One region of the Agromyces sp. NPDC058064 genome, then DNA from elsewhere that is predicted to be linked to it. Evidence: predicted binding sites of a transcription regulator. Region 1 holds the regulator's gene; the other holds the start of a gene.

What was found. The regulator HrcA, encoded in region 1, represses chaperone genes, less so after heat shock. The targets are predictions, from matches to a motif close to TTNGCACTCGNNNNNNNCGAGTGCNAA.
Region 2: groES (co-chaperone GroES) is a predicted target of HrcA. The motif match lies at 10,068-10,094, and genes of this name have one in related genera.

Annotation. Positions count from the first base shown of each region.
Region 1 is NZ_JBHVSE010000004.1:122,066-136,519, reverse strand. It holds gene ACFVSL_RS14465 (16S rRNA (uracil(1498)-N(3))-methyltransferase) at 1-65, opposite strand, end outside; gene dnaJ (molecular chaperone DnaJ) at 79-1,176, opposite strand; gene hrcA (heat-inducible transcriptional repressor HrcA) at 1,228-2,250, opposite strand; gene ACFVSL_RS14450 (DUF4870 domain-containing protein) at 2,431-2,847, shown strand; gene ACFVSL_RS14445 (DUF4870 domain-containing protein) at 2,958-3,338, shown strand; gene hemW (radical SAM family heme chaperone HemW) at 3,335-4,561, opposite strand; gene ACFVSL_RS14435 (DUF1990 family protein) at 4,564-5,214, opposite strand; gene lepA (translation elongation factor 4) at 5,222-7,078, opposite strand; gene ACFVSL_RS14425 (sensor histidine kinase) at 7,159-8,388, shown strand; gene ACFVSL_RS14420 (response regulator) at 8,385-9,008, shown strand; gene ACFVSL_RS14415 (alpha/beta fold hydrolase) at 9,012-9,821, shown strand; gene rpsT (30S ribosomal protein S20) at 9,943-10,203, shown strand; gene holA (DNA polymerase III subunit delta) at 10,376-11,347, opposite strand; gene ACFVSL_RS14400 (DUF6389 family protein) at 11,487-11,933, opposite strand; gene ACFVSL_RS14395 (M1 family metallopeptidase) at 12,221-13,723, shown strand; gene ACFVSL_RS14390 (ComEC/Rec2 family competence protein) at 13,771-14,454, opposite strand, start outside.
Region 2 is NZ_JBHVSE010000002.1:267,365-281,818, forward strand. It holds gene coaA (type I pantothenate kinase) at 1-472, opposite strand, end outside; gene glmS (glutamine--fructose-6-phosphate transaminase (isomerizing)) at 558-2,408, shown strand; gene ACFVSL_RS07095 (holo-ACP synthase) at 2,428-2,790, shown strand; gene alr (alanine racemase) at 2,787-4,004, shown strand; gene tsaE (tRNA (adenosine(37)-N6)-threonylcarbamoyltransferase complex ATPase subunit type 1 TsaE) at 4,037-4,516, shown strand; gene tsaB (tRNA (adenosine(37)-N6)-threonylcarbamoyltransferase complex dimerization subunit type 1 TsaB) at 4,527-5,162, shown strand; gene ACFVSL_RS07115 (GNAT family N-acetyltransferase) at 5,159-5,770, shown strand; gene tsaD (tRNA (adenosine(37)-N6)-threonylcarbamoyltransferase complex transferase subunit TsaD) at 5,767-6,822, shown strand; gene ACFVSL_RS07125 (DUF4190 domain-containing protein) at 6,960-7,349, shown strand; gene ACFVSL_RS07130 (DUF4190 domain-containing protein) at 7,390-8,034, shown strand; gene ACFVSL_RS07135 (hypothetical protein) at 8,074-8,748, shown strand; gene ACFVSL_RS07140 (SAM-dependent methyltransferase) at 8,794-9,981, opposite strand; gene groES (co-chaperone GroES) at 10,186-10,482, shown strand; gene rarD (EamA family transporter RarD) at 10,589-11,539, shown strand; gene ACFVSL_RS07155 (ABC transporter substrate-binding protein) at 11,761-13,065, shown strand; gene ACFVSL_RS07160 (ABC transporter ATP-binding protein) at 13,728-14,454, opposite strand, start outside.

The DNA of each region.
Region 1 (14,454 bases):
CGGAGTTCGGCGCCGGGCGCGAGCCCCCCGAGGTCGAGGGTCTCGTCGAGGTAGAGGCTGCTCATCGCGCGGCCCTGCTCAGCCGAGGAACCGGTCGCGCAGGCGGGCGAAGAGCCCCTGCTGGAAATGGGTGAGCTCGGGTGCCGGCGACTTCTTGGATGCGGCGAACTGCGCGATGAGGTCGCGCTCCTTCGACGAGAGCTTCGTCGGCGTCACGACCTGGACCCCGATCTTGAGGTCGCCCCGGCCGTTGCCGCGGAGGCGCGTCACGCCGCGGTCGCGCACGGTGACGACCTCGCCGCTCTGGACGCCCGCCTTCAGCTCGACCTCGACGTCGCCGTCGAGCGCGTGGATCGTGGCGTTCGTGCCGAGGATCGCATCGGTCATGGCGACCTCGAGGGTCGCCAGCAGGTCGTCGCCGTTGCGGCTGAACACGTCGTGGTTCTTGACCTTGATCTCGAGGTAGAGGTCGCCGTTGGGGCCGCCCGCGGGGCCGGCCTCGCCCGAACCCGGCATCTGCAGCCGCACGCCCGTGTCGACGCCGGCGGGGATGTCGACGGGGACGGTGCGGCGGGCCCGCACGCGGCCCTGCCCCTGGCAGGTGACGCACGGCGTCGCGATGATCGTGCCGTAGCCGCGGCAGGTGCCGCACGGGCTCGAGGTCATCACGTTGCCGAGGAGCGACCGCACCTGGCGCTGGATCTGGCCGGTGCCGCGGCAGATGTCGCAGGTGACGGGCGAGGTGCCCGGCTGGCAGCACGAGCCCTGGCAGGTCTCGCAGCGCACGGCCGTGTCGACCTCGATGTCGCGATGCGTGCCGAAGATCACCTCGTCGAGGCCGACCTCCACGCGGATCAGCGCGTCCTGGCCGCGCTCGCGCCGCGACCGCGGCCCGCGGCTCTGCTGGCCCGCGCCGAAGAAGGTCTCGAAGATGTCGCCGAACCCGCCGAAGCCCTGGCCGCCGAAGCCGCCCTGGTCGCCGAGGTCGTACTGCTGGCGCTGCTTCGGGTCGGAGAGCACGTCGTACGCGTGCGTCACCTCCTTGAACCGCTCGGATGCCTCGGCACCGGGGTTCACGTCGGGGTGGAGTTCGCGAGCCAGTCGGCGGTACGCCTTCTTGATCTCGTCGGGCGTCGCTTCGCGCGAGACGCCGAGGACCTCGTAGTGGTCGGCCACGGAGGGCTTGTCCTTTCGATTGCGGATGCCGGTCTTGCGACGGGCGGAAGGTCAGCTCTCGCCGAGCGTGCGGGAGAGGTAGCGGGCGACCGCGCGGACGGCGGCCATGCTGTTGGAGTAGTCCATGCGGGTGGGGCCGACGACGCCGAGCCGCGAGATGTCGCGGCCCGGGATCTCGAACGCGCTCGACACGATCGAGGTCTCGCCGAGCCCGAACGAGGCGTTCTCGCGGCCGATGCGCACCGCGACCGCGTGCTCGTCGCCCGACATCTCGCCGAAGAGCTTGAGGAGCACGACCTGCTCCTCGATCGCCTCGATCACCCCGAGGATCGAGCCCGCGAAGTCCTGCTCGGTGCGCACGAGGTTCGCCGCACCCGCGACGACGAGCCGGTCGCTGCGCTGCACCCTCGCCTGTTCCGCGAGGGTCGCCGCGAGCGTGTGCAGCACCTCCGCGTGGCGCGGATCGACGGCGTCGATCTCGCCGGAGAGGAGCGCAGTGGCATCGGCCATGGTCGTGCCGGCGACGAGTTCGTTGAGGCGCAGCCGGAGCTCGGCCAGCGTCGACTCCTCGACGGGCTGCTCGAGCTCGGCGAGCCGCTGCTCGACCTGGCCCGAGTCGGCGATGAGGATGCAGAGCACCCGGTTCGGCGAGAGGGAGACGAGTTCGACGTGGCGCACCCTGGCGCTCGCGAAGCTCGGGTACTGCACGACGGCGAGCTGCTTGGTGAGCTGCGAGATGAGGCGCACGGTGCGGGCGAGGAGCTCGTCGAGGTCGCTCGACTCGCCGAGGAAGGTCTCGATGGCCTGCCGCTGCGCCGAGCTCAGCGGGCGCACCTCGGTGAGCTGGTCGACGAAGACGCGGTACCCCTTGTCGGTCGGGATGCGACCGGAGGACGTGTGCGGGGCGGCGATCAGCTCCTCTTCTTCGAGGAGCGCCATGTCGTTGCGGATCGTGGCGGCGGAGACGCCGAACGCGTGGCGCTCGACGATCGTCTTCGAGCCGACGGGCTCGCGAGACGCGACGTAGTCCTGCACGATCGCCCGAAGCACTGCGAGACTGCGTTCTGAGGCCATGCCCCGCTCCCTCCGACGACTTAGCACTCGATCTGTCTGACTGCTAATCATATCGCGACGTCGGGCGACGAGGCCGTTGCCCGCGGCGGTTCGCAGCGCTACCGTATGGATGTCCCGCGAGTCCTCCCGACCGCGAACCCCCTCCCGCACCCGAGTTCACCGAAGCCCGAAAGGCGTGCAATGACCGAGCCCACTCCCCCGCAGCCCGACCCCGCCGGCCAGCCCCAGCCCGCCGCGGCCGGCCCCCTCACGCACGAGCAGGACCTGCAGTGGGCCTCCTTCGCCCACCTCGGCGGCATCCTCGGGTTCCTGCCCTCGCTCATCATCTGGCTCGTCTTCAAGGACCGCGGCCAGTTCACGAACGTCGAGGCGAAGGAGGCGCTGAACTTCCAGATCACCGCAGCCATCGCCTACGTCGCCATCCTGATCGTGAACTCGGTGCTCTCGGCCGTCACCTTCGGCTTCTGGGCGCTGATCGGGTGGGTCCTGCCGCTCGCCCTCTGGGTCGTCGTCATCGTCTTCTCGATCCAGGGCTTCCTCAAGGCGAAGGACGGCAACCACTACCGCTACCCCTTCGCCATCCGGCTCATCAAGTAGCAGCACCTTTCGAGCGCGCCGCCGGGGCTCTTCCCGCGGCGCGCTCTGCTGTGCCAGCATGACGGTTGACGAAGTCTCGCCTTCGGGCGACCCGAGCAAGGAGAAACCCCATGTCCGACGCCACCCCGCCTCCCCCGCCGGCGAACCCCTACGGCCAGAGCCAGCAGCTGAGCCCGTCAGATGAGAAGCTCTGGGCGACGCTCATCCACATCGGCGGCATCTTCTTCAGCTTCGTCCCCGCGCTCATCGGCTACCTCATCCTGAAGGACAAGGGGCCCTTCGTGCGCGCGCACACCGCGACCGCGCTGAACTTCCAGATCACGATGGCGATCGCCTACGTGGTCGGCATCATCCTGACCTTCGTCCTGATCGGCATCTTCGTGCTGATCGCCGTCGGCGTCGTCACGATCGTGTTCAGCATCATCGCCGCCGTGAAGGCCAACCAGGGCGAGCCCTACACCTACCCGCTCGCGATCAAGTTCGTCAGCTAGCCCTCGAGCAGCTGCCGGACGACCGCGTCGGCCAAGAGCCGCCCTCTCCTGGTGAGCGTCAGCACACCCGAGAGGGCGGCTTTCGCGTCGACGAGGCCGTCGGCGATGAGCGCGGCGACGGCGTGCCGCCCGCCCGCGTGCAGGCTCGAGATCTCGAGCCCCTCGCGGATGCGCGTCGAGAGCAGCACGCGCTCGGTCTCGCGGGTCGGCCCGTCGAGCACCTCGCGGCCGACGGCCGGCGAGACCCCCGCTGCGATGCGGTCGGCGTACGCCGAGGGGTGCTTCGCGTTCCACCAGCGCACGCCGCCGACGTGGCTGTGCGCGCCGGGGCCCACGCCCCACCAGTCGTCGCCCCGCCAGTAGCCGAGGTTGTGGCGCGAGCGCTGCGCGGGGCTCGACGCCCAGTTGCTGACCTCGTACCACTCGTACCCGGCCGCCTCGAGCTGCTCGTCGACGAGCTCGTACATGTCGGCCTCGAGGTCGTCGGAGGGCTCGGCGAGCTCGCCGCGGCGGATCTGCCTGGCGAGCTTCGTGCCGTCCTCGACGATGAGGGCGTAGGCGCTCAGGTGGTCGGGGCGCTGCGCGACCGCGTGCTCGACGCTGCGGCGCCAGTCGTCGAGCGACTCCCCCGGAGTGCCGTAGATGAGGTCGAGGCTGACGTCGAGCCCCGCGTCGCGCGCCCACCCGACGACGAGCGGCACGCGCTCGGGATCGTGGGTGCGGTCGAGCGCGGCGAGCACGTGCGGCACCGCCGACTGCATGCCGAACGAGACGCGGGTGAAGCCGCCGTCGGCCAGGCGTGCGAGGTCGTCGGGGCCGACCGAGTCGGGGTTCGCCTCGGTCGTGACCTCGGCGCCCGGTACGAGGCCGAACTCGTCGCGCACCGCGCCGAGCATCGCGACAAGGTCGCGAGCGGGCAGCAGGGTCGGCGTCCCGCCGCCGAAGAAGACGGTCTGCGCCGGTCGAGCGGGCAGGCCGGATGCCTCGAGCACACCGCGTGACATCCGGATCTCGCCGATCGCCTGGCCCGCGTAGTCGCTCTGCCTCGCCCCGCGCAGCTCGTCGGAGGTGTAGGTGTTGAAGTCGCAGTAGCCGCACCGCACCCGGCAGAACGGCACGTGCACGTAGACGCCGAACGCACGGTCGTCCGCGCCGAGCGCGGCCGACGACGGCAGCAGGCCGTCGGCCGGTGCGGGGTCGCCGAGCGGCAGCGCGGCGCCCACGGCTACGCGCCGCTCGCGGGGTGGAGCGCCCGGAGCTCGTCGCGGGTGAGCTCGCGGCGGCGACGGCGGCGGGTCGGTGCGAGCACGGTGCTCAGGCCGCCGGCGGTGGCGAAGATCGACCGGATGGTGAGCCACACGGTGTCGTCGTCGCGATGCTCGAGGATGAAGGACTCCTCGCCCGTCTCGGCGCCGTTCGACGTCGTGCCGTACGCGAATCCGATGCGGTTCGGCTCGTCGATGACGTACACGACGAGCACGGGGGTCTTCGTCGCGCCGAAGCGACGGCGGCGCACCAGGGTCGCGGTCATGCCTGCGGCGATGTACGCGGTGCCGTCGGCGCCGAAGCGGTCCTCCGTGCGGGGCGCGGGCTGCTCGGAGAGCGGCGAACCGTCGTGGTCGAACACGATGCCCGGGTACTGCGCGCCCGTGCCCGCGGAGACGTCGGCGACCGTGAAGCCCGAGCCGCGCTGCACGCCCCAGGTCATCAGCGCCTCGGCCGAGCGTTCGAACCGCTCGCGACCCGAGCCGAGCCGCACCGCGTCCTCTGCGGGGCGGAGGCCCGCCGGCGGATACCGGAGGAAGTCGGGGTCGAGGGTCGCGCCGATCGCGCCGTAGGTGACGGACTGGTCGGTGAAGGTGCTTCTACGGGTCATCGGGGGTCTACTTCTTCGCGTCCTTCTTCTCGACGTCGCCGCTCAGCGCGGCGATGAACGCCTCCTGGGGAACCTCGACGCGGCCCACCATCTTCATGCGCTTCTTGCCCTCCTTCTGCTTCTCGAGGAGCTTGCGCTTGCGGCTGATGTCACCGCCGTAGCACTTCGCCAGGACGTCCTTGCGCATCGCGCGGATCGACTCGCGGGCGATGATGCGGGCGCCGATCGCGGCCTGGATGGGCACCTCGAACTGCTGGCGCGGGATGAGCTCGCGAAGGCGGCCCGTCATGAGCACGCCGTAGGCGTAGGCCTTGTCGCGGTGCACGATCGCGCTGAACGCGTCGACCTGCTCGCCCTGGAGCAGGATGTCGACCTTCACGAGGTCGGCGGCCTGGTCGCCCGTCGGCTCGTAGTCGAGGCTCGCGTAGCCCGCGGTCTTCGACTTCAGCTGGTCGAAGAAGTCGAACACGATCTCGCCGAGCGGCATGTTGTAGCGGATCTCGACGCGGTCCTCGCCGAGGTACTCCATGCCGAGCAGCGTGCCGCGGCGCGACTGGCAGAGCTCCATGATGGTGCCCACGTAGTCCTTCGGGGCGAGGATCGCGGCCTTCACGACGGGCTCGCGCACTTCGGTGATCTTCGCACCGGTCGGGAACTCGCTCGGGTTCGTCACCGTGACGGTCTTGCGGTCTTCGGTCGTGACCTCGTAGACGACGCTCGGCGCGGTCGCGATGAGGTCGAGGCCGAACTCGCGCTGGAGGCGCTCGGTCACGATCTCGAGGTGGAGCAGGCCGAGGAAGCCGCAGCGGAAGCCGAAGCCGAGCGCGACCGAGGTCTCGGGCTCGTACACGAGCGAGGCGTCGGAGAGCTTCAGCTTGTCGAGCGCCTCGCGGAGCTCGGGGTAGTCGCTGCCGTCGATCGGGTAGAGCCCGGAGAACACCATGGGCAGCGGCTCGGTGTAGCCGGCGAGCGGTTCGGTCGCGGGCTTCACGGCCGTGGTGACGGTGTCGCCGACCTTCGACTGGCGCACGTCCTTCACGCCGGTGATCAGGTAGCCGACCTCGCCGACGCCGAGGCCCTTCGACGGCTGCGGCTCGGGCGCGCTCACGCCGATCTCGAGGATCTCGTGGGTCGCCTTCGTCGACATCATCTGGATGCGCTCGCGCGGCTTCAGCTGGCCGTCGATCATGCGGACGTAGGTGACGACGCCGCGGTAGCTGTCGTAGACGGAGTCGAAGATCATGGCCCGCGGCGGGGCATCCGCATCGCCGACGGGAGCCGGGATGCGCTCGACGACGCGGTCGAGGAGCTCCTCGACGCCGACGCCCGTCTTGCCCGAGACCTTCAGCACGTCGTCGGGCGAACCGCCGATGAGGTCGGCGAGCTCCTTCGCGTACTTCTCGGGGTCGGCGGCCGGCAGGTCGATCTTGTTGAGCACCGGGATGATCTCGAGGTCGTTCTCGAGCGCCAGGTACAGGTTCGCGAGCGTCTGGGCCTCGATGCCCTGCGCCGCGTCGACGAGGAGGATCGCGCCCTCGCAGGCCGCGAGCGACCGCGAGACCTCGTACGAGAAGTCGACGTGCCCCGGGGTGTCGATCATGTTGAGGGCGTAGGCGCGGTCGCCCTGCTGCCACGGCATGCGCACGGCCTGGCTCTTGATCGTGATGCCGCGCTCGCGCTCGATGTCCATGCGATCGAGGTACTGCGCGCGCATGTCGCGGTCGCTGACGATGCCCGTGATCTGCAGCATGCGGTCGGCGAGCGTCGACTTGCCGTGGTCGATATGCGCGATGATGCAGAAATTGCGGATCGACGCGGGGTCGGTGGCGGCGGGCACCGGCGGGTTCACAGCTCTCGGAGACATCCAGACGATTCTCCCATGACTTCGCTTCAGACTTTCGACGGATGCCTCGCGGCGGGCCCCGAGACTACGCTCGAAGCACCATGACGACGGCTGAGACCCCCCTCCTGGGCGACGAGCGCGTGGCGCGATCGGCGCTGCGGCCGGTCTTCGTCGCGCTCCGGCTCGGCCTCCACCTCCTCGTCGTCGGACTCACGCTCTTCGTCGTCGTGCGCGCCCTGCTCGTCGACGACCAGGCCGAGGTGCCCATCACCATCCTCGCCGTCGCCTTCCTCGCCTGCTACGGCGCGGGCATCGCGACCGCGCACCGGCACCTGCCGACGTTCGCCCGCGTGCTCTGGCTCGCATCGCTCCTGGCGCTCTGGGTGGGCATGTCGGCACTGACGCCCGACGCGGCGTTCCTCGCCTTCCCGCTCTTCTTCCTCGAGCTGCACGTGCTCGCGGCGCCGATCTCGGTGCCGCTCGTCGTCATCACCTTCGGCCTCTCGGTGTGGGGCACGGCCACCCATCTCGGCTTCGAGGTCGGATCGATCCTCGGACCGCTCATCAGCGCGGGCGTCGCGATCGTGATCGGGCTCGGCTACCGGGCCATGTCGCAGGAGACGCAGGAGCGCCAGGCGCTCATCCTCGACCTCATCGCCACCCGCGAGGAGCTCGCGGCGGCGAGCCGCGAGGCCGGCACCCTCGCCGAGCGCGAGCGGCTCGCCCGCGAGATCCACGACACCGTCGCGCAGGGGCTCTCGAGCATCCAGATGCTGCTGCACGCCGCCGAGCGCGACGTCGACGACGAGCGGGTGAGCGAGAAGCTGCGGCTCGCCCGTGAGACCGCCGCCGAGAACCTCGGCGAGGCGCGCCGGTTCATCCGCGAGCTCACCCCGCCGTCGCTCGACGAGCAGACGCTCCCGTCCGCGCTCCGCCGCCTCACCGAGGCCGTGAACGAGCAGGCGAGCCAGGCCGGCGCGGGCACCCGGGTCGAGTTCGCGACGAGCGGCGAGCCCGTGCTGCTGCCGATGTCCGTCGACGCCGCGCTCCTCCGCATCGCGCAGGGCTCGCTCGCGAACGTGCTGCGCCATGCCGACGCCCGCGCCTGCTCCCTCACCCTGAGCTACCTCGGCGACGAGATCGCCCTCGACGTCGTCGACGACGGCCTCGGCTTCGACGCCGAGGCCGTGGCCCGCCGCGCCGACCCCGCCGAGTTCGGACTCCGCGCCATCCGCCGCCGGGCCGAGGAGCTCGGCGGCACGGTCGACCTCGAGACCGCCCCAGGCGAGGGCACGGCGCTCTCGGTGCGCATCCCGGTGGTGGCGTCGTGATCCGGCTGCTGCTCGCCGACGACCACCCCGTCGTCCGCGCGGGCATCCGCGCGATGCTCGAGTCCGAGGCCGACCTCGAGGTCGTCGGCGAGGCCGCCACCGCCGAGGACGCCGTGCGGCTCGCGCAGGGCGACGCGGTCGACCTCGTCCTCATGGACCTCCAGTTCCCCGGCACCGTGCAGGGCGCGGAGGCCACCCGCCGCATCCGGGCGGTGCCCGGCGCTCCCCGGGTGCTCGTGCTGACGAACTACGACACCGACGCCGACATCCTCGGTGCGATCGAGGCCGGCGCGAGCGGGTACCTGCTGAAGGACGCCCCGCCCGACACGTTGCTCGCCGCGGTGCGCGCGGCCGCGGTCGGCGAGCAGGCGCTCGCCCCGGGCCTCTCGTCGCGGCTCGACGCGTCCCAGTCCTCGGGCGAACGCCTCACGGTGCGCGAGTCCGAGGTGCTCTCGCTCGTCGCCGAAGGCCGCACCAACCGCGAGATCGGCAAGACGCTGTTCCTCAGCGAGGCGACCGTGAAGTCGCACCTCGTGCACATCTTCACGAAGCTCGGCGTCGGTTCACGCACGGCGGCCGTCGCGCGCGCCCGCGAACTCGGGGCGATCAGGGCGGGCTGAACGATGCCCCGCGCACGCATCGTGCTCGTCCACGGCATCCGCACCTCGGCGACGATGTGGCGGAGGCAGCTCGAGGCCTTCGCGGTGCACGGGATCGACGCGGTGGCGATCGACCTGCCCGGCCACGGCTCGCGTATCGGCGGCGAGTTCTCGATCGACGAGGCGATGTCGATCATCGACGCCGCGCTGAACCCGCCGGGCGCCGCTGAGGGCGCGGGCGGCGATGGCGGGCACGACGACGACGCCGTGCCGCGCCTGCTCGTCGGGCTCAGTCTCGGCGGCTACCTCGCGATCGAGTTCGCGGCGAGGCATCCCGATCGGCTCGACGGGCTCGTGGCGGCCTCGTGCGGAACGCTCCCCCGCGGCTCGGCGCTCGCCGCCTACCAGTCGATCGCCGCGTCGATCGCGCGGCTGCCCGACCGCGGGCGCGGGCTCAACGACGCGGTGGCGTCGATCTTCCTCAGCCGCGAGGCGGTGCGCGACATCGTCGACGGCGGCGTCGCCCTCGACGTGATGGCTCCGGCGCTCACCGCGGTCGGGCGGCTCGATCCGCGCGCGGCCGTCGCGAAGGTGCGCGTGCCGATCTGGTTCGTCAACGGGCGGTACGACCACTTCCGCCTCCAGGAGCGCGTCCTGCTGCGGGCCGCGCGTGACGCTCGGCTCGTGATCGTGCCCGGCGCGACGCACCTCGTGAGCCTCACGCGACCCGACGACTTCACCGCGGTGGTGCTCGGCGCCGTCGCCGAGCTCGATCGTCGCGCGGCCGTCCGCCGCCGCGACGCGGTCCGCCGCATTGGTGCCGCTCGCACGTAGCTGGTATCGTTGTCTGTTGGCTTGCCGTGTGGGTCCCACCCCGCACGATCGCCGGGCACGAGCCCCTCTACCTCGTGACGGCACATCCTGTACCCACACGAGAACGAAAGACGAACCACACGTGGCAAACATCAAGTCGCAGATCAAGCGCATCAAGACCAACCGCAAGGCCGAAGAGCGCAACAAGGCCGTGAAGAGCGAGGTCAAGACCGTCGTCCGCGCCGCTCGCGAGGCCATCGCCTCGGGCGACAAGGACAAGGCCACCGCCGCCGTGCGCGTCGCCACGCGCAAGCTCGACAAGGCCGTGTCGAAGGGCGTCATCCACAAGAACCAGGCCGCGAACCGCAAGTCGGCGATCGCGAAGCAGGCCGCCGCGCTCTGAGTCGCGTCGCACTGCAGTACGGCTGAAGGCCCCGCTCCGGCGGGGCCTTCGTCGTCTCCGGAGCCGCGCAAACAGGCGGCCCCGCTCCGGCGGGGCCTTCGTCGTCTCCGGAACCGCGGAAAAGGGCACGCTTCGGCGGCGCGGGCACTTCTCGCGCGCGGGACTCGCGCGCTCAGCGGCGCCCGCGGGCGGCGATGACGCCGACGAGGCGCTCGAGCGCGAACACCGGGTCGCGCTCGGCGCCCTTGACCGCTGCGTCGGTCTGGGCGAGCGTCTCGATCGCGACGCCGAGGCCCTCGTCGGTCCACCCGACGAGATCGCGTCGGGCCCGGTCGACCTGCCACGGCGCCATGCCGAGCGAGGAGGCCAGCTGGCCGCCGCCGCCGCGCGAGCCCGAGACCTTCGCCATCGTGCGGAGCTTCATGGCGAAGGCCGCGACCATGGGCACCGGGTCTGCCCCGCTGTCGAGGGCGTGACGCAGGGCGATCAGCGCCTCACCGTGCCGGCCCGCGATCGCCGCGTCGGCCACGGCGAAGGAGTTCGTCTCGACCCGGCCGCCGTAGTACCGCGCGACGACCGCCTCGGTGATGTCGCCTGGCGCATCCGACAGCAGCTGGCGGCTCGCGGCGGCGAGCTCGCGCAGGTCGTCGCTGAAGGCCCCGACGAGGGCGCGCAGTGCGGCGGGCGCGATCTTGCGCCCCGCCGCGCGGAACTCGGCGACGACGAAATCCTGCTTCTCGGCGTCCTTCTTGAGCTCGGCGCAGACGATCTCGATGCCGCCTCCGCCGCCCGCGCGGATCGCGTCGAGGAGCTTCTTGCCGCGCACTCCGCTGCGGTGGCGCAGCACGAGCGTCGTGGCGTCGGCGGGCTGCTCGAGGTACTCGAGAGCGTCGAGCAGGAAGTCGTCGCTCGACTTCTCCACCCCGCTCACACGGATGAGCCTGGGCTCGCCGAAGAGCGACGGGCTCGCGAGCGTGAGCAGCTCGCCGCGCCGGTAGCCGTCGGCTTCGAGGTCGCTGACCTCGAGCGCCGGGTCCTCGGCGCGGAGGAAGTCGCGCAGCATGCCGATCGCCCGCTCGGCGAGCACGTCTTCGGGCCCCGAGACGAGCACGATCGGCGCCGGCCGCACGGCGTGCCACGCCAACTGCGGAATCGCGACCTTCGCTCGCGCTGAAGCGCCTGCTCCGCGTGCTGCCACCCGTGCCTCCCTGTTCCGACGTCAAGTCTAGGGTCGGCCGCCGACGCCGGAGCGCCGGCCGATCGCGAGGTGGTGCGCGGCGGCCTCAGTCGCGAGCCGAGGGTCCGAGCGGGACGGTATCGGATGCGCCGTCGTGGCGCGCCAGCTCCCAGTCGAGCTCGGATGCCTCGGCCGGGACGAGTCCGTCGAGCCACTCGGCGACGACGCCGGCGATGGCCGCCTCGAGCTCGTCCCGCGACCAGCCCCGCGGCCGGGCAGGGACCTCGGGCTCCCAGCCGTCCTCGCCCCAGGTCACCGCGAAGAGCTCGCGCTCGTCGCCGAGCTCGCGGTCGAGCCGGAACGCGTCGGCGCCGTCGAAGCGGGCCCAGACGCCGAAGGTGCCCTCGGCGTCCTGGTCGGTGAACAGCTCGATGACGACGCCGGCGGTCGCAGGGGTCGCGATCGCGCGCATCGCGGCGAGCCGCTCGGCGGCGACCGCCGACCGGGTGTCGAGGGCCGCGCGGAGCGCGTCGCGGTAGTCAGCGGATCCCACGGGCAACGACGACTCCTCTGCTCCAGACGCACGATGACGCACGCCGTCGCACTCTACCGGCTCACGGCCGGCCTCCCGGCGATCTCCGCTCGCTCGGCTGCACGTGCCGTGACGGCACGCGCATGCGCCGGTACTGCCGGGTGCGCGCGATGCTCGACGAGCCCCGAACGGGGTCTGACCGACGCGGGACATGGATGCTAGCTTCGGCGTGTCGTACCCGCGGCCGCCTCCGCCATGGGGTGTTCCGGCCGTCGGCTGATGAGGGGTGGTCGATGATGACGCGGTCCTTGACGAACGCACTCGCTGCGGTCGTCGCCGTCGTGGCGGCGGTCGGCGCGATCGGAGCGGGCGGTGCCGCAGCAGCGCCGGGCGGGCGGTACACGCCGGGCGCCGAGGGTGCCGGCGATGTCTACTACCCCTACGCCGGGAACGGCGGATACGACGTGGAGCACTACGACCTCGAGATCGCCTACGCGCCGCCGGCGCCGCTCGCGGTGCTCGAGGGCCGGCTGGACGGCGTGGCCACGATCGACCTCGTCGCGACGCAGGACCTCGACCGCCTCGACCTCGACCTGCGCGGGATGGCCGTCGACTCGCTCGCGATCGACGGGAAGCCGGTGCCGGCGATCGATCCGCCGACGCCCGGCGCCGCCGTCGAAGGCGCCGCCTACTGGCAGGTCCAGGACGACGACGCCGGCGTCTGGGAACTCGTCGTTCAGCCACGGCCGAAGCTCAAGGCCGGACAGGAGGTGCGACTCGTGGTCGAGTACGGCGGCCCGACGGGCGTGATGTTCTGGAACACCTCGACCTTCAAGACCGGCTGGGTCACCACTCCCGACGGCGGGATCGCCTCGGGGCTGCCGTCGACCTCGATGACGTGGTATCCCGTCAGCGACCATCCGACCGACAAGGCCACGTACTCCTTCGAGATCACGGTCCCCGAGGGCAAGACCGCGGTGGCCAACGGTCTCCCGTCGGGAGACCCCGTGACGGAAGCCGGATGGACCACGTGGCGCTGGGACGCCCCGGACGCTCAAGCCAGCTATCTCACGACGGTCGCGGTCGGGGACTACGAGCTCCAGCTGCCCGTCGTGTCTCACGACGGAGTGCCCATCCTCGACTACCTCGACGAGGACGTCACCGGCATCGACCGAGCCGTCACGACCGTCAGCCTCTCGCGCGTACCCGGGATGCTCGACCTGTTCTCGGCCAGGTTCGGCCCGTACCCGTTCGCCTCGTTCGGCGCGATCGTCGACGACGACGGAGTCGGCTACGCGATGGAGACCCAGACCCGACCGATCTACGCGAAGCGCACGGACGAGTTCACGGTCGCCCACGAGCTCGCCCATCAGTGGTTCGGCAACGCCGTGAGCCCCGAGCGGTGGCGCGACGTCTGGCTCAGCGAAGGATGGGCGACATACCTGGAATGGATGTGGTGGGCCGAGCGGGCCGAGCAACCCGTGCAGGTGAAGTACGACGAGTGGTACGGTGCGTCGCGCTCCCCCGAGTACTGGGAGTTCCAGGTCGGCGACCCCGGCCCGACCGGCCTCTTCGACGGGCAGGTCTACGATCGTGGTGCGGCCGCAGTCCACGCGCTTCGCGTCGAGGTCGGCGACGAGGCGTTCTTCGAGGCCGCCCGGCTGTGGCTCCAACGCCACGGGGACTCGACCGGAACGACGGAGGACTTCCAGGCGGTGTACGAGGAGGTCGCGGGAACCGACCTGGACGAGTTCTTCCAGGTCTGGCTGTTCGACCAGGTGAAGCCGCCCGCCACGTGGACGACGCCGTAGCCCGGCCGAGTTCGTCGATCGACGCAGGCCGCGCTCCTGCGGATGCCTCACCCGCCCCGAGGGTGGCGGAGCGCCGACGCGCCGGCCTCGCCGCGCTCGCTCCACACCCGCATGCCGCCCTCGGCGGGCGAGAGCGCGATCGTGCCCGACACGTCGGTGCGCAGCGGCACCGTGCCGACGCGATCGAGCAGTTCGAGCAGTCGGGTCGTCGGGTGTCCGTACCCGTTGTCGGCGCCGACCCCGATGAGGCCGACGTCGGCGTCGATCCGCTCGTAGAGGGCGTCGCGCTGGTCGGCCGAGCCGTGGTGCGCCACCTTCACGAGATCGACGTGCCCGAGACCCGAGTCGGTGAGCATGCGCCGCTGCGCGTCCTCGCCGAGATCGCCGAGGAACACCCCGTGGTAACTCGTCGCCATCACTTCGAGCACGACGCTCGCGTCGTTGCCCGGCGGGGTGTCGGGCCGCGGCCAGAGCGTGCGCCACCGGCTGGAACCCAGCGCACCGTGGGCGCCGGCCGTCACCTCGATCGCCTGGGCACCCGAGGCGACGAGCGGGTCGAGCGCTCGCGATGAGCGTTCGCCGTCGAGCGGCCCGTGCAGCACGGTCGACACGATGCCCGCGACCGCGGCGACGCCGCCGACGTGGTCGGCGTCCCAGTGGGTGAGCACGAGCAGGTCGATGCGCTCGATGCCGAGCAGATGGAGGCACCGGGTGAGCGCGGTCGGGTCGGG
Region 2 (14,454 bases), on a different contig from region 1:
GGTCGTACGACTCGGGGAACCCCTTTCGGGCCATGAGCCCGCGGCGCTCGAGCTCGGCGTTCGGGAACAGGAAGCCGTCGGTCGTGACGAGCTCGACGCGCGGCGTGTGCTCCCAACGGGCGAGGAGCTCGCGCAGGAGCCTCGCGATCGTCGACTTGCCGACGGCGACCGAGCCCGCGACGCCGATCACGAACGGGGTCGACTCGAAGCGCTCGCGCAGGAACTCGCTCGCGACCTTGTGCAGCGACTTCGTGCCGCCGACGTAGAGGTTCAGGAGGCGGCTGAGCGGCAGGTAGACCTCGGCCACCTCGGTCGGGTCGAGCGGCTCGCCGAGGCCCCGCAGCTGCACGATCTCGGTCTCCCGGAGGGGTGACGGCATCGACGGGGCGAGGGCCGCCCAATCGGCTCGATCGAGTTCGATGAACGGCGAGATCTGCGTCGGGTGCGACGACGGGCTCTGCTGATCCGGCACCGTGCCAGTGTAGTGGCGACCCGGCGGGGCCACCGGCTGGGGGCTCGGGGCGGCCGCACAGCCGCGCGCCAGTAGAATCGCCCCCATGTGTGGAATCGTCGGATACGTCGGAGAGCGCAACAGCCTCGACGTCCTCATGGGTGGCCTGCGCCGCCTCGAATACCGTGGCTACGACTCGGCGGGGGTGGCGGTCGTCGATGACGACGGCGCCATCGAGACCGCCAAGCGCGCCGGCAAGCTGAAGGTCCTCGCGGACGAGCTCGAGCGGAACCCGCTGCACCAGGGCGGCACCGGCATCGGGCACACCCGCTGGGCGACCCACGGCGGCCCGACCGACCGCAACGCGCACCCGCACCTCGGCGACGAGGGCCGGCTCGCGCTCATCCACAACGGCATCATCGAGAACTTCTCCGAGTTGAAGGAGGAGCTCCTCGCCGAGGGGCACACCTTCGAGTCCGAGACCGACACCGAGGTCGCCGCCGTGCTCCTCGGCCGCGAGTACCGCGCCGCCGGCGACCTCCGCACGGCGTTCCGCAACACCGTCTCACGCCTCGAGGGCGCGTTCACCCTGCTCGCCGTGCACCGGGCCGAGCCGGGGGTCGTCGTCGGCGCCCGTCGCAACTCGCCGCTCGTCATCGGGCTCGGCGAGGGCGAGAACTTCCTCGGCTCCGACGTCGCCGCGTTCGTGGAGTACACGAAGCAGGCCGTCGCGGTCGGCCAGGACCAGATCGTCGCGATCACCGCCGACGAGGTCGTCGTCACCGACTTCTCGGGCGAGCCCGTCGAGTTCGACGCGTTCGAGGTCGCATGGGATGCCTCGGCCGCCGAGAAGGGCGGATGGTCGTCGTTCATGCGCAAGGAGGTGTCGGAGCAGCCCGACGCCGTCGCGAACACCCTGCGCGGCCGCGTCGTCGACGGCGCCGTCGTGATCCCCGAGCTCGAGGGCTTCGGAGACGACGAGCTCCGCGGCATCCGTCGCATCACCGTGATCGCGTGCGGCACCGCCTCGTACGCGGGCATGGTCGCGAAGTACGCCATCGAGCAGTGGGCCCGCATCCCGGTCGAGGTCGAGCTCAGCCACGAGTTCCGCTACCGCGAGCCGGTGCTCGACGCCGACACGCTCGTGGTCTCGATCAGCCAGTCGGGCGAGACGATGGACACGCTGATGGCGGTCAAGTACGCCCGCGAGCAGGGCGCGCGCACGATCTCGATCTGCAACACCCAGGGCGCCACGATCCCGCGCGAGTCCGACGCGGTGGTCTACACCCACGCCGGCCCCGAGGTCGCGGTCGCCTCGACGAAGGCGTTCGTGGCGCAGATCACGGCGCTCTACCTGTTCGGCCTGCACCTCGCACGGGTGCGCGGCACCCTCGGCGACGACGAGCTCGCGGCGCAGCTCGCCGAGCTCACGGCGGTGCCCGCGAAGATCGAGCAGGTGCTCGGCGAGGCCGACAAGGTCGCGCAGCTCGCGCACTGGATGGCGGACACCCGCTCGGTGCTGTTCCTCGGCCGCCACGTCGGGTACCCGATCGCGCTCGAGGGCGCGCTGAAGCTGAAGGAGCTCGCGTACATCCACGCGGAGGGCTTCGCCGCCGGCGAGCTGAAGCACGGTCCGATCGCGCTCATCGAGCCGGGCCAGCCGGTGTTCGTCGTCGTGCCGAGCCCGCGCCACGACCGGAGCCTGCACCCGAAGGTCGTCTCGAACATCCAGGAGATCCGCGCCCGCGGCGCCCGCGTCATCGCGATCGCCGAGGCCGGCGACGCCGCCGTGCTGCCGTTCGCCGACGAGGTCGTGCGCATCCCGCTCGCGGCCCCGCTCTTCGAGCCGCTGCTCGCGGTCGTGCCGCTGCAGATCTTCGCGATGGAGCTCTCGCAGGCGAAGGGCCTCGACGTCGACCAGCCGCGCAACCTCGCGAAGTCGGTGACGGTCGAGTGACCAGAGGCGCGGGGGCCGAGTGATCGCCGGCATCGGCATCGACGTCGTGGACATCGAGCGCTTCGAGCGCTCGATCACCCGGACCCCCGCGCTCCTCGAGCGCCTGTTCGCCGAGAGCGAACGCGAGCGCCCCGCGCGCTCGCTCGCCGCGCGCTTCGCCGCGAAGGAGGCGCTCATCAAGGCGCTCGGCGGCCACGCGGTGATCCGCTGGCACGACATGCGGATCGTCCAGGACGCCGAGGGCAACCCCGACTTCGCGCTCTCGGGGGCGCTCGCCCGCCACGTCGCGGAGCTCGGCATCGACCGGGTGCACCTCTCCATGAGCCACGACGCGGGCATCGCGAGCGCCTTCGTCGTGCTCGAGAAGGCCGGCGGCCGATGACCCCGCAGGCGGTCTCGGGCCTGCCGTTCCGCGAGGCCGTCGTCGACCTCGACGCCCTCACGGCGAACGTGCGCACGCTCGCCGCGCGCATGGCCCCGGCGGAGGTGATCGCGGTGGTGAAGGCCGACGCCTACGGCCACGGCGCCGTGGCCGCCGCCCGTGCCGCACTCGCCGGAGGCGCGACCCGGCTCGGCGTCGCCGACCTCGTCGAGGCCCACGAGCTGCGCGACGCCGGCATCGACGCCCCCGTCCTGGCCTGGCTGCACGGCCCCGACGCGGACTTCGCGCGTGCGGTGCGCGCGGGCATCGAGCTCGGGATCTCCAGCATGCTCCAGCTCGAGCGGGCCGCGGCAGCGGCCGCCGGCGCGGCCGCGGGCGCCCCGGCGCGTGCGCAGGTGCACCTCAAGATCGACACCGGCCTCAGCCGCAACGGCGTCCCCGAGCCCGAGTGGGCCGACGCCGTCGCCCTGGCGGCGCGGCTCGAGCGCGACGGACTGATCGAGGTCGTCGGCGTGTTCAGCCACTTCGCGAACACCTCGCGCGAGGTCGACGCCGACCAGATCGAGGCGTTCGAGCGCGCCCTCGTCACCGCTCGAGCCGCCGGCCTCGCCCCGCGGATCCGGCACATCGCGTCGACCGAGCAGGCGCTGCGCGACCCGGGCTCGCGCTACGACGCCGTCCGCATCGGCATCGGGATGTACGGGCTCACGCCCTTCGGCGACGGCACGACCTCGACCGAGCTCGGGCTCACGCCCGTGATGACCCTGCGTGCGCGGGTCGCGGCCGTGCGGCGGGTCGAGGCGGGCGCGGGCGCCTCGTACAGCCACATCTGGCACGCCGAACGGCCGAGCACGCTCGCCCTCGTGCCGCTCGGCTACGCCGACGGCGTGCCGCGCCAGGCGTCGGGCAACGGCGCCGAGGCGCTGCTCGCCGGCCGGCGCCGGCCGGTCGCGGGCCGCATCGCCATGGACCAGTTCATCGTCGACGTGGGCGACGACGACGTGGAGGTCGGCGACGAGGTCGTGCTCTTCGGCGACCCGGCCACCGGGGCGCCGACGGCCGACGAGTGGGGCGCCGCGGCCGGCACGATCGGCTACGAGATCGTCACCCGCATCGGGCCGCGCGTGCCGCGCCGCTACGTCGGCGGCCCGAACGCCGACGCAGCGGGTGACGGCGCGGGCGCAGGCGATGGCGACGGCGAGGCGCGATCGTGACGCGGTCGGCCACCTTCGACACCGCCGAGGAGATGTCCGAGTTCGGACGCGAGCTCGGCGCAGGCCTCCGCGCCGGCGATCTCCTCGTGCTCACCGGGCCGCTCGGCGCCGGCAAGACCACTCTCACCCGCGGCATCGGCGCGGGGCTCGGCGTGCGCGGTCCCGTGCAGAGCCCGACCTTCGTCATCGCGCGCACCCACCCGAACCTCGGCGACGGACCCCCGCTCATCCACGTCGACGCCTACCGGCTCGGCGAGGCCGCACTGGTCGACGACCTCGATCTCGACGTCGCCCGCTCGGTCGTCGTCGTCGAGTGGGGGGCCGGCCTCGTCGAGGAGCTCAGCGACTCGCGGCTCGAGATCGTGATCGAGCGCCCGACCGGCGCGAGCGAGGCGAGCGCAGCGGGCGCGCCCGACGACGAGGACGAGCTCGACGCCGACGAGCCGCGCACCGTCACCGTGCGCGGCTTCGGCCCCCGGTGGGCGGGCACCCCGTACGCCGTGTCGGCGTAGGCTTGTCCTCATGCTCCTCGCGATCGACACCTCGACGGGCACGAGTGTCGCGATCGTCGATCGCGACGCGGCGAGCGGCGAGCTCCGCGTCCTCGCCGAGACCGGCACCGACGACACGATGCGCCACGCCGAGGTCATCGGCGGGTTCATCCGCGATGCGCTCGACGCATCCGGCATCGCCCCCGACCGGCTCTCCGGCGTCGCCGCCGGCATGGGGCCGGGGCCCTTCACCGGACTCCGGGTGGGCATCGCGGCGGCGCACGCCTTCGCCCTCGGCATCGCCCGGCCGTTCGTGCCGGTGCCGAGTCACGACGCGATCGCCTGGGCGCGCTACACGGCCGGCGAGACCGGCCCGCTGCAGGTGGTCACCGACGCTCGACGGCGGGAGTTCGCGGTCTCCGAGTACGCCGGGCTCGACGCGGCGGGGCTGCCGATCCGCGTGACCGGTCCGCTGCTGGCCCCGCGCGACGCGCTGCCCGAACCGACGGGCGCCAGGTTCGAGGCGGTCGTCGTCTCGGCCGCGGCCGTGGGCCTCGTGGCCGAGCTCGCCTTCGTCGCCGGCCGCCTTCCCCTCGCCGACGACGCGCCGCTCTACCTCCGTGCGCCCGACGTCACGCCCTCGGCCGGCAAGCGGGTGCTCCAGTGAGCGTCTTCATGCGTCGCGCCAGGATCGGCGACCTCGACGCGATCATGCGGCTCGAGCGGTCCACGTTCACCGACGACGCCTGGCCCGAGGACGCGATGCGCCGCGAGCTCGAGAGCCCGCACGGCTACTACCTGGTCGCGGTCGACGATGAGCTCGCCTCGCGTCGCGCGCCGTCCGGGTCGGGCGAGGCCGCCGACGGCGCAGACGGTGCCGCCGAGGGTTCGCACGACGAGCCGGATGCCGCGTGGCCGCCGCTGCTCGGCTACGCGGGGCTGCTGGCGCCCTCCGGAGGAGACCAGGGCGACATCCAGACGATCGCGGTCGACCCCGCCGCGCGCGGCATCGGCCTCGGCCGCGGGCTCATGCACGCGCTCATCACCGAGTCGCGACGCCGCGGCATCGCCCAGCTCTTCCTCGAGGTGCGCGCCGACAACCCGATCGCCCGTTCGCTCTACGAGTCGCTCGGCTTCGCCGAGATCGGCGTGCGCCGCGGCTACTACCGGAACGGCGTCGATGCCGTCATGATGCAGCTCGCCGTGCCGCCCGCCGTCACCCGGCCGGCCGGCGAGGGCACCGACGGCACGACGATCCGAGGAGCGGCCCGATGAACACCACCGATCCGCTCATCCTCGGCATCGAGACCTCCTGCGACGAGACCGGCGTGGGCATCGTGCGCGGCACCACCCTGCTCGCGAACACCATCGCGTCCTCGATGGACGAGCACGCCCGGTACGGCGGCGTGGTGCCCGAGGTCGCGGCCCGCGCCCACCTCGAGGCGATGGGGCCGACGATCCGTGCGGCGCTCGCCGAGGCATCCGTCACGCTCGACGAGATCGACGCGGTCGCCGTCACGAGCGGTCCCGGCCTCGCCGGGGCGCTCATGGTCGGCGTCGGGGCCGCGAAGGCGCTCGCCCTCTCGCAGGGGGTGCCGATCTACGCGGTGAACCACCTCGTCGGGCACGTGGGCGCCGACCTCCTCGACGCGGCCGACCCGCTCGAGACGCCGACGGTCGCGCTGCTCGTCTCGGGCGGGCACACCTCGCTCCTGCTCGTGCGCGACCTCGTCTCCGACGTCGAACTGCTCGGCGAGACCATCGACGACGCCGCGGGCGAGGCGTTCGACAAGGTCGCGCGGGTGCTCGGCCTTCCCTACCCCGGAGGCCCCGAGATCGATCGCGCCGCGATCGGCGGCGACCCGAAGGCCATCCGGTTCCCGCGCGGGCTCACCCGGCCGAAGGACCTCGTGGCGCACCGCTACGACTTCAGCTTCTCGGGCCTGAAGACCGCCGTCGCCCGCTGGGTCGAGCAGCGCGAGGCCGCGGGCGAGCCCGTGCCGGTCGCCGACGTCGCCGCGAGCTTCCGCGAGGCGGTCGTCGACGTGCTCGTCGCGAAGGCGATCGACGCGTGCACCGAGCTCGGCGTGCCGCGGCTGCTCCTCGGCGGCGGGGTCATCGCGAACGCGCGCCTGCGCGAGGTCGCCGCCGAACGGGCCGAGGCCGCGGGCATCGCGCTGCGCATCCCGCCGCTCTCGCTCTGCACCGACAACGGCGCGATGATCGCCGCGCTCGGCGCGCAGCTCGTGATGGCGGGTCATGCGCCGTCCGAGCTCGGCTTCGGCGCCGACTCGACGCTGCCCGTGACCGACATCCAGGTCGTGTGACGCCCGAATCCTGTGCAGGCGCGCCCTCGCGCGATAGTGTGGGGACGAAATCACCGGAGAGCGGCGTCGATCGTGCGCGCCCGGCGCGAGCCCTCATCCCGAGGCGCGCGATCACACAGCATTCGAGGGGAACCACCGTGACCGACCCGAACCTTCCCGAGCAGCCCGCCGGCGCCGTCCCGCCCACGCCTCCGGCCGCTCCCGCCGCACCCGCGTACGGCACGCCGCCGGCCGCGCCCGCCGCTCCGGCCTACGCCGCGCCCGCCTACGGCGCCCCGGCGTCGACCAAGACCAACGTGCTCGCGATCGTCTCGCTCGTCTCGGCGTTCTTCATCTCGCTCGTCGCGGTGATCACCGGCCACATCGCCCTGAGCCAGATCAAGAAGACCGGCGAGCAGGGCCGCGGCCTCGCGATCGCCGGCCTGATCCTCGGGTACATCGGCCTCGTCGTCGGCATCATCTGGATCATCGTGATCATCGCGATCGCGGCGGCCGGCGGCTTCCAGGCGAGCTACAGCACGTACTGAGCCGCGCCGACGACCGCACGAGCAGATCAGGGGAGCACCCATGAGTGATCCGAACACCCCCGCCGAGGGATCGGGCGCGCCCGAGCCCATCGTTCCCGACGCGGCGACCCCCGAGGCGCCCGAGGCGCCCGAGCCCGTCGCCGCCGAGGCGACGAACCCCGAGGTGCCCTCGGTGCCCGAGCCGCCCGGAGCCCCCGAGCCGCCCGTCGCGCCGCCCGCGCCTCCGGCCCCGCCCGCGCCTCCGGCGCCGCCGGCCTACGGTGCGCCCGCCGTGGGCGCGCCCGCCGCGGGCTACGGCGCGGCGACGCCTCCGCCGCCGCCCGCCTACGGTGCGCCCGCCGCACCGGGCTACGGCGCACCCGCGGGCGCGCAGCCCGCGTACGGCGCACCGGCCTACCCGGCCTACGCACCGCAGGCCAAGCCGACGCCGACGCTGAGCATCATCTCGATGATCGGCGGCATCGTCGGAATCTTCGGCAGCTTCTTCTACGGCTTCGGCGCGCTCTTCTCGATCGCCGCCGTCGTGCTCGGATTCATGGGCAAGAAGAAGGAGCCCGAGGCCAAGGGGTTCTGGCTCACCGGCATCATCACCGGCTTCGCCGGCATCGCGTTCAGCCTCCTGTGGATCGGCTTCATCGTGCTGTTCGTGGTCCTCGCGGCCGCGAGCAGCTCGGTCGGGTACTGAGCGACGATCTCAGTACACGAAGCGAACGTGAGCCCCGAGATGGCTGAAGCAGAGGGAGTCCCGCCGAAGGGCGGGGCTCCCTCTGCTCGTCCCGTCGAGCCCGAGCGCGGTTCGCGCGACGTCGTCGAATCGTCCGGCGTCGAGCCCGCGCCCTCGCCCTCGCCCGAGCACGGTGAGCCCGGCGAACCCGGCGCCCGGTCCTTCGACGTGACGTCGACCGGGTCGCCGGAGCCGACGGGCGAGCGCTCGGGCGAGCCCGCGGTCCGGCCGCCCGTCGACGGCGACCCCGCGCTCGACGATCCGCTGGCGCCGTACCGCCCGGCAGAGCCGACCCTGCTTGCCGACCCGGTCGTGCGCGAGTTCGACGTGCCCGTCGACACGGGGCAGCTCCGGCGCATCTCGACGGGGCAGCTGCTCGTCGTGCACCGGCCCGAGTACGACCAGCGCGAGGTCGTCGAACAACTCGAGCAGCGACGTGCCTACAGCTGGGTCGCCGCGGTCACCGGCATCATCGGGGCGACGGCGTCGCTCTTCGTCGGGTGGATGCTGCCGCTCTCGATCGCGGCCATCGTCTTCGGCGTGCTCGGCCTCCGCCGCGAGGAGCACGGACGCACGCTCGCGTTCATCGGCATCGGAACCGGCCTCGGAGGGCTCGTGTTCTCGGCGCTCTGGATCGGCTACTACGCGATCGTCTTCGGCGCGCTGCCCGCCTGATCGTGCGTCGCGGCGGCGCGGGCTCCCGCCTCGCGACCCGGCGGCTCAGATCCGCTCGACGAGCAGCGTCACGTGGCGGCCCTGCTCGCGCGTCAGCACGACGGTCGCCCGCTCGGCGCCCTTCAGCTTGAGGCGGGTGCGCAGTGCGGCGGGGTCGACGTCGACGCCCCGCTTCTTGATCTCCAGGGTGCCGACCCCGCGAGCCTGCAGGGCCTGACGCAGGCCGCGCTCGTCGGCGGGCAGCCGCTCGATCACCCGGAAGCCTCGGGCGAACGGCGAGTCGAACGCGGTGTCCGAGGTGAGGTAGGCGATGCCGGGACTCAGCATCCAGGCGCCGTTCGCCCGGGCGAGATCGCCGATGAGCCGTGCGCGGATCACCGCGCCGTCGGGCTCGTAGAGGTAGTCGCCGAGCGGACCGTCCGGCGCGTCGGGGGAGTCGACCGCCGCGGTGAGCTCGTGCGCGAGCTCGCCCCGGATGACGAGCGCCGAGCGACCCACGCCCGGGCGGGCGAGCGCGCCGAGCCAGACGCCGAGCTCGACCACGTCGCCGTCGACCGACACCCACTGCGCCTCGGCGCCGGCCGGGATCACGTCGCGATCGGTGCCCGGCCCGAGCTTCACGCCCACGGGAAGCCGGTCGGCGAGGCCGAACGCGAAGTCGAGGCCCGGCGAGTACGCCGAGGCATCCGCGATGCGCGTCGTGGTGCCGCCTGCGGTGGTGCGCCGGGCGGGATCGAGCCAGACGCCCCCGATGCCGCCGAGCGCGACCGTCTCGGCGCGCTCGTGCAGCACCCGGGCGTGCGGGAACGGGGTGAGGTTGTAGGCCGCGATGGCGGCGGTGACCTCGTCGGCGTCGGCGGCGGTGACCTCGAGGTCGATCGCGGCCATGGCCAGCGCGTCGCCGCCGATGCCGCAGCCGAGGTCGGCGACGTGCTGGACGCCGGCCCGCGAGAACCGACCGGCGTGGAGCGCGGCGACCTGCAGGCGGGTCGCCTGCTCGAGTCCGGCCTCGGTGAAGAGCATCCGGGCGGCGAACGGGCCGAACTTCGCGGCGGCCTTCGCGCGGAGCTTCGCCTGGCTGAGGACGGTCGCGACCAGCGAGGCGGGATGCCCCTGGCGGCGGAGCGCGGCGACCGTCTTCACGATGTCGGCCTTCGAGTCCCATTCGGGCAGGCCGTCGAGGAGGCGCAGCCCCTCGGGCGAGAGGAGTTCGACGAGCTCTGTGCGTTCCACCCGGCCACGCTAGCACCGCGCCGAGCGGCCGCCGAGCGGCGATCGCACGGGGCATCCGGGCCCCGTGTTCGCCGCGCGTGAACGGACTGGCACTCACGTTGCACGAGTGCCAAAACGCGCCTAGACTCGGCTTAGCACTCTCACTCAGAGGCTGCTAATCAGTCTTCGCAAGACAGTTTCTTCATCAGAGAGATAGGGGCAACCGTGTCGGTTTCCATCAAGCCGCTCGAGGATCGCATCGTCATCAAGCAGGTCGAGGCCGAGCAGACCACCGCGTCGGGCCTCGTGATCCCCGACACCGCCAAGGAGAAGCCCCAGGAGGGCGAGGTCGTGGCCGTGGGCCCCGGCCGCATCGACGACAACGGCAACCGCGTCCCGCTCGACGTCGCCGTCGGCGACAAGGTGATCTACTCGAAGTACGGCGGCACCGAGGTCAAGTTCGGTGGCGAGGACTTCCTCGTGCTCTCGGCCCGCGACGTGCTCGCGGTCGTCGTCCGCTGAGCGACCCGAACCTCCAGAACGGCCCGGATGCATCGCATCCGGGCCGTTCTGCATCCGCCCCCGCGGCCGCGTTGGCCATCGTCCCGTGCGGGCGTAGTCTGTATCGGTGAATCCCCGCCCTGAGCTCCCCCACGCGACGACGCAGCAGGGCATCAGCCGGCCGGGACTCGCGTACGCGATCTCCTCCTACCTGCTGTGGGGCTTCCTCCCCATCTACTTCATCGCGCTCGCGCCCACCGGCTCGCTCGAGATCGTCGCCTGGCGCATCCTGCTCTCGCTCGTGTTCTGCGCGCTGCTCATCACGGTCACCCGCGGCTGGGGCGCGTTCTTCGCGCTGCTCCGCGACCGGCGGGTGCTGTTCACGATGGCCGCCGCGGGCGCCCTGATCTTCGTCAACTGGCAGACCTACGTGTACGCGGCGGTCTCCGAGCAGGTCGTCGAGGCCTCGCTCGGCTACTTCATCAACCCGATCGTCACCGTCTTCCTCGGCGTGCTCGTGCTGCGCGAGCGGCTCAACACGACGCAGTGGGTCGCGGTCGGAATCAGCATCGTCGCCGTGATCGTGCTCGCGGTCGGCCACGGGCAGTTCCCGTGGATCGCGCTCCTGCTCGCCTTCTCGTTCGGCTTCTACGGCCTCATCAAGAAGCGCGTCGGGCCCCGCGTCGACGCCGTCTCCGGCCTGACCCTCGAGACACTGTGGCTCGCGCCCCTCGCCGCGGTGCAGCTGTGGTGGGTCGCCGCGACCACCGGGCTGACGATGGGCACCGAGGGCACCTGGCACACCGTGCTGCTGCTCGGGGCGGGCGCGGTCACCGCGGTGCCGCTGCTCCTGTTCGCGGCCGCCTCCCGCCGGCTGCCGCTCATCTACATGGGATTCATCCAGTACTTCGCGCCGTTCATCCAGTTCCTCGTCGGCGTCGTGCTGCTCGGCGAGCCGATGCCGCCCGAGCGGTGGATCGGGTTCGCGCTGGTCTGGGCCGCCCTCGCCGTGCTCACGGTCGACCTCATCCGGGGCGCCCGGCGGGCGGCGAAGCGCGTGGTCGCAGAGCCCGTCTGAGTGCACGCCGCGACTGCGGAATCAGCGCATGATGACGCCGGATGACGCGGATTTCGTGCGCAGAACCGCCTCAGGATGTCGATGAGGTAACGATTCGTGCGGGTGTTACAGGGTTGTGACCGGGGTTACTTGTTTCCGCAGGGACCCCGGAATACTGTCAGACAACGGCGTCACCACGGCGCTGCATTGTGTACCAATTTCCTTCAGTCCCAAGGAGCAACATGAGCGTTTTCGCGAAGGCCACGGCCACGCGCTCGGCTCGCGCAGCCTGGACGGGCATCGCCATCGCCGGCGTCAGTGCCCTCCTCCTCACTGCGTGCAGCACGGGTTCCCCGGCCCCTGCCGAATCCGAAGAACCGGCAACGGACGCCGGCGACGCCCTGCCCATCGCCGAGGGCGAGCGCGACCTCGCGCTCAAGCTCGGAACGATCCTGCCGCAGAGTGGTGCGCTCGCATTCCTCGGCCCGCCCGAAGAGGCCGGTGTCCAGCTCGGTGCCGACGACGTCAACGCGGCCGACTCGGGCCTCGCGGTCGAGGTCGTCTTCCGCGACTCGGGCGACACCACGACCGACACCGCGACCGTCTCGGTGACCGACCTCCTCTCGCAGGACGTCTCGGCCATCATCGGAGCCGCGTCGTCGGGCGTCTCGAAGACCGTCATCGACCAGATCGTGGCCGCGGGCGTCATCCAGTTCTCGCCCGCGAACACGTCGGCCGACTTCACCGACTACAACGACAACGGCCTGTACTGGCGCACGGCTCCGTCCGATGTGCTGCAGGGCGAGGTGCTCGGCAACCTGATCGCCGAGGACGGCAACGCCACCCTCGGCCTCATCGTGCTGAACGACTCATACGGCACCGGTCTCGCGCAGTTCACCAAGGACGCCTTCGAGGCGGCTGGCGGCGAGGTCGTCGCCGAGGCGCTCTTCAACGAGGGCGACTCGAGCTTCGACGCGCAGATCGCCGAGGTCACGGCGGCCAACCCCGACGCGATCGCGCTGATCACGTTCGACCAGGCCAAGATCATCACGCCGGCCCTCGTCGGCTCGGGCTACCCCGGCGACCAGCTCTACTTCGTCGACGGCAACCTGTCCGACTACAGCGCCGACTTCGCTCCGGGCCTCGTGGCCGGCTCGAAGGGCACGCTGCCGGGCCTCGACACGGGCACGCTCGGTGACTTCACCGACCGTCTGCTCGGCGTCGACCCCGACCTGACCGACTACAGCTACGCGGCCGAGTCGTACGACGCCGTGGTGCTGCTCGCGCTCGCGGCCTACGCGGCCAACAGCACCGACGGTGCCGAGATCGCCAAGTACCTCCAGCAGGTCTCGGGCGGCACCGGCGACGGCGAGAAGGTCACGACGTACGAGGAAGGCGTTGCGCTCCTCGCCGAGGGTCAGCAGATCGACTACGACGGACCTTCGGGCCCGATCACGTTCGACGAGAACGGCGACCCCACCGAGGCGACGATCGGTATCTTCCAGTACCTCGACGACAACACCTACGAGCGCATCGGCGACGGCTGATCCAACGTTCGAAGGTGAAGGGCCCCGGCTTCGGCCGGGGCCCTTTCCCGTGCCCGCCCCGTGCTGCAGCGGGCGACCAGGGCGAGAATCGCCGGGCGGCAGGGCCAGTGCCAGCGTCGGCGCCAGTGCCGGTGCCAGTGCCAGAACCAGCGCCAGCGTCGGCGACGGCTTCAGATCGGGCCGGCACGTGCAGAACGCAGGATGATTCGCGAGACGCGCCGTGCGGGCGAGCGCGACGCGCGGTGACCGAGGCGAGGCATCCTGCGTTCCGCGCGGCGCTGCGCGGCGCTGCGCGGCGCGGTGCGGCGCTGCACGGCGCGGTATGCCGCGGTACGGCGCTGCGACGTGCTGCACGGCGGCAGGGGCTGCTGGCGGCCGGGTGAGGGCGCTGCGGTCTGAACAGCCGCCCGGCGGCCTTCTGCGGGCCGTGGTCGGCGGGGCCTGCACGAGATGGCCCTGAGCCGCACTCGCAGAGAGTTCTCGCGGCTCTGGCGGCTCAAGCGGCACTGCCGGCCCTGAGCGGCCTCGGGAGCGGCGTCAGCGGCCTGAGCGGCCCGGACGGCCAGGGGTGGGCCCAGCGCCGGTCGGCGTGATCCGCCTCGCTGCGGAACGACGAAGGGGCGGATGCCGCAGCATCCGCCCCTTCGCCCTTCGTGCGGTCGTTACTCCTCGTCCTGGCCGAGGGTGCCGAGGTACAGCCCGATGACCTTCGGGTCGTTCAGCAGCTCGCGGCCGGTGCCGGTGTAGGCGTCGCGACCCTGGTCGAGCACGTAGCCGCGGTCGCAGATCTGCAGGCAGCGGCGGGCGTTCTGCTCGACCATGATCGTCGTCACCCCGGCCCGGTTGATCTCCTTCACGCGCAGGAACGCCTCGTCCTGGCGGACGGGGGAGAGGCCGGCGCTCGGCTCGTCGAGGAGCAGCACGTGCGGCCCCATCATGAGCGCGCGCGACATCGCCACCATCTGCCGCTCGCCGCCCGACAGCGATCCGGCGCGCTGGCCGAGTCGCTTGCCGAGCTCGGGGAAGATCTCGGTGACGAACTCGAGACGCTCCTTGAGGCCCTTCGGCTTCAGGAAGATGCCCATCTCGAGGTTCTCCTGGATGGTGAGCGAGGGGAACACGTTGTTCGTCTGCGGCACGAAGCCGACGCCCTGGGCGACGAGCTTGTTCGCCTTGAGGTTCGTGATCTCCTCGCCGTGCAGGTAGATGCCGCCCTCGCGGACCTTCACGAGTCCGAAGATCGACTTCAGCAGGGTCGACTTGCCGGCGCCGTTCGGGCCGATGATGCCGATGAGCTCGCCCTGGGCGGCCGTGAGCGAGCACCCGTTGAGGATGTTCACCCCCGGCAGGTACCCGGCGACGACATCGCGCACCTCGACGACGAGCTCG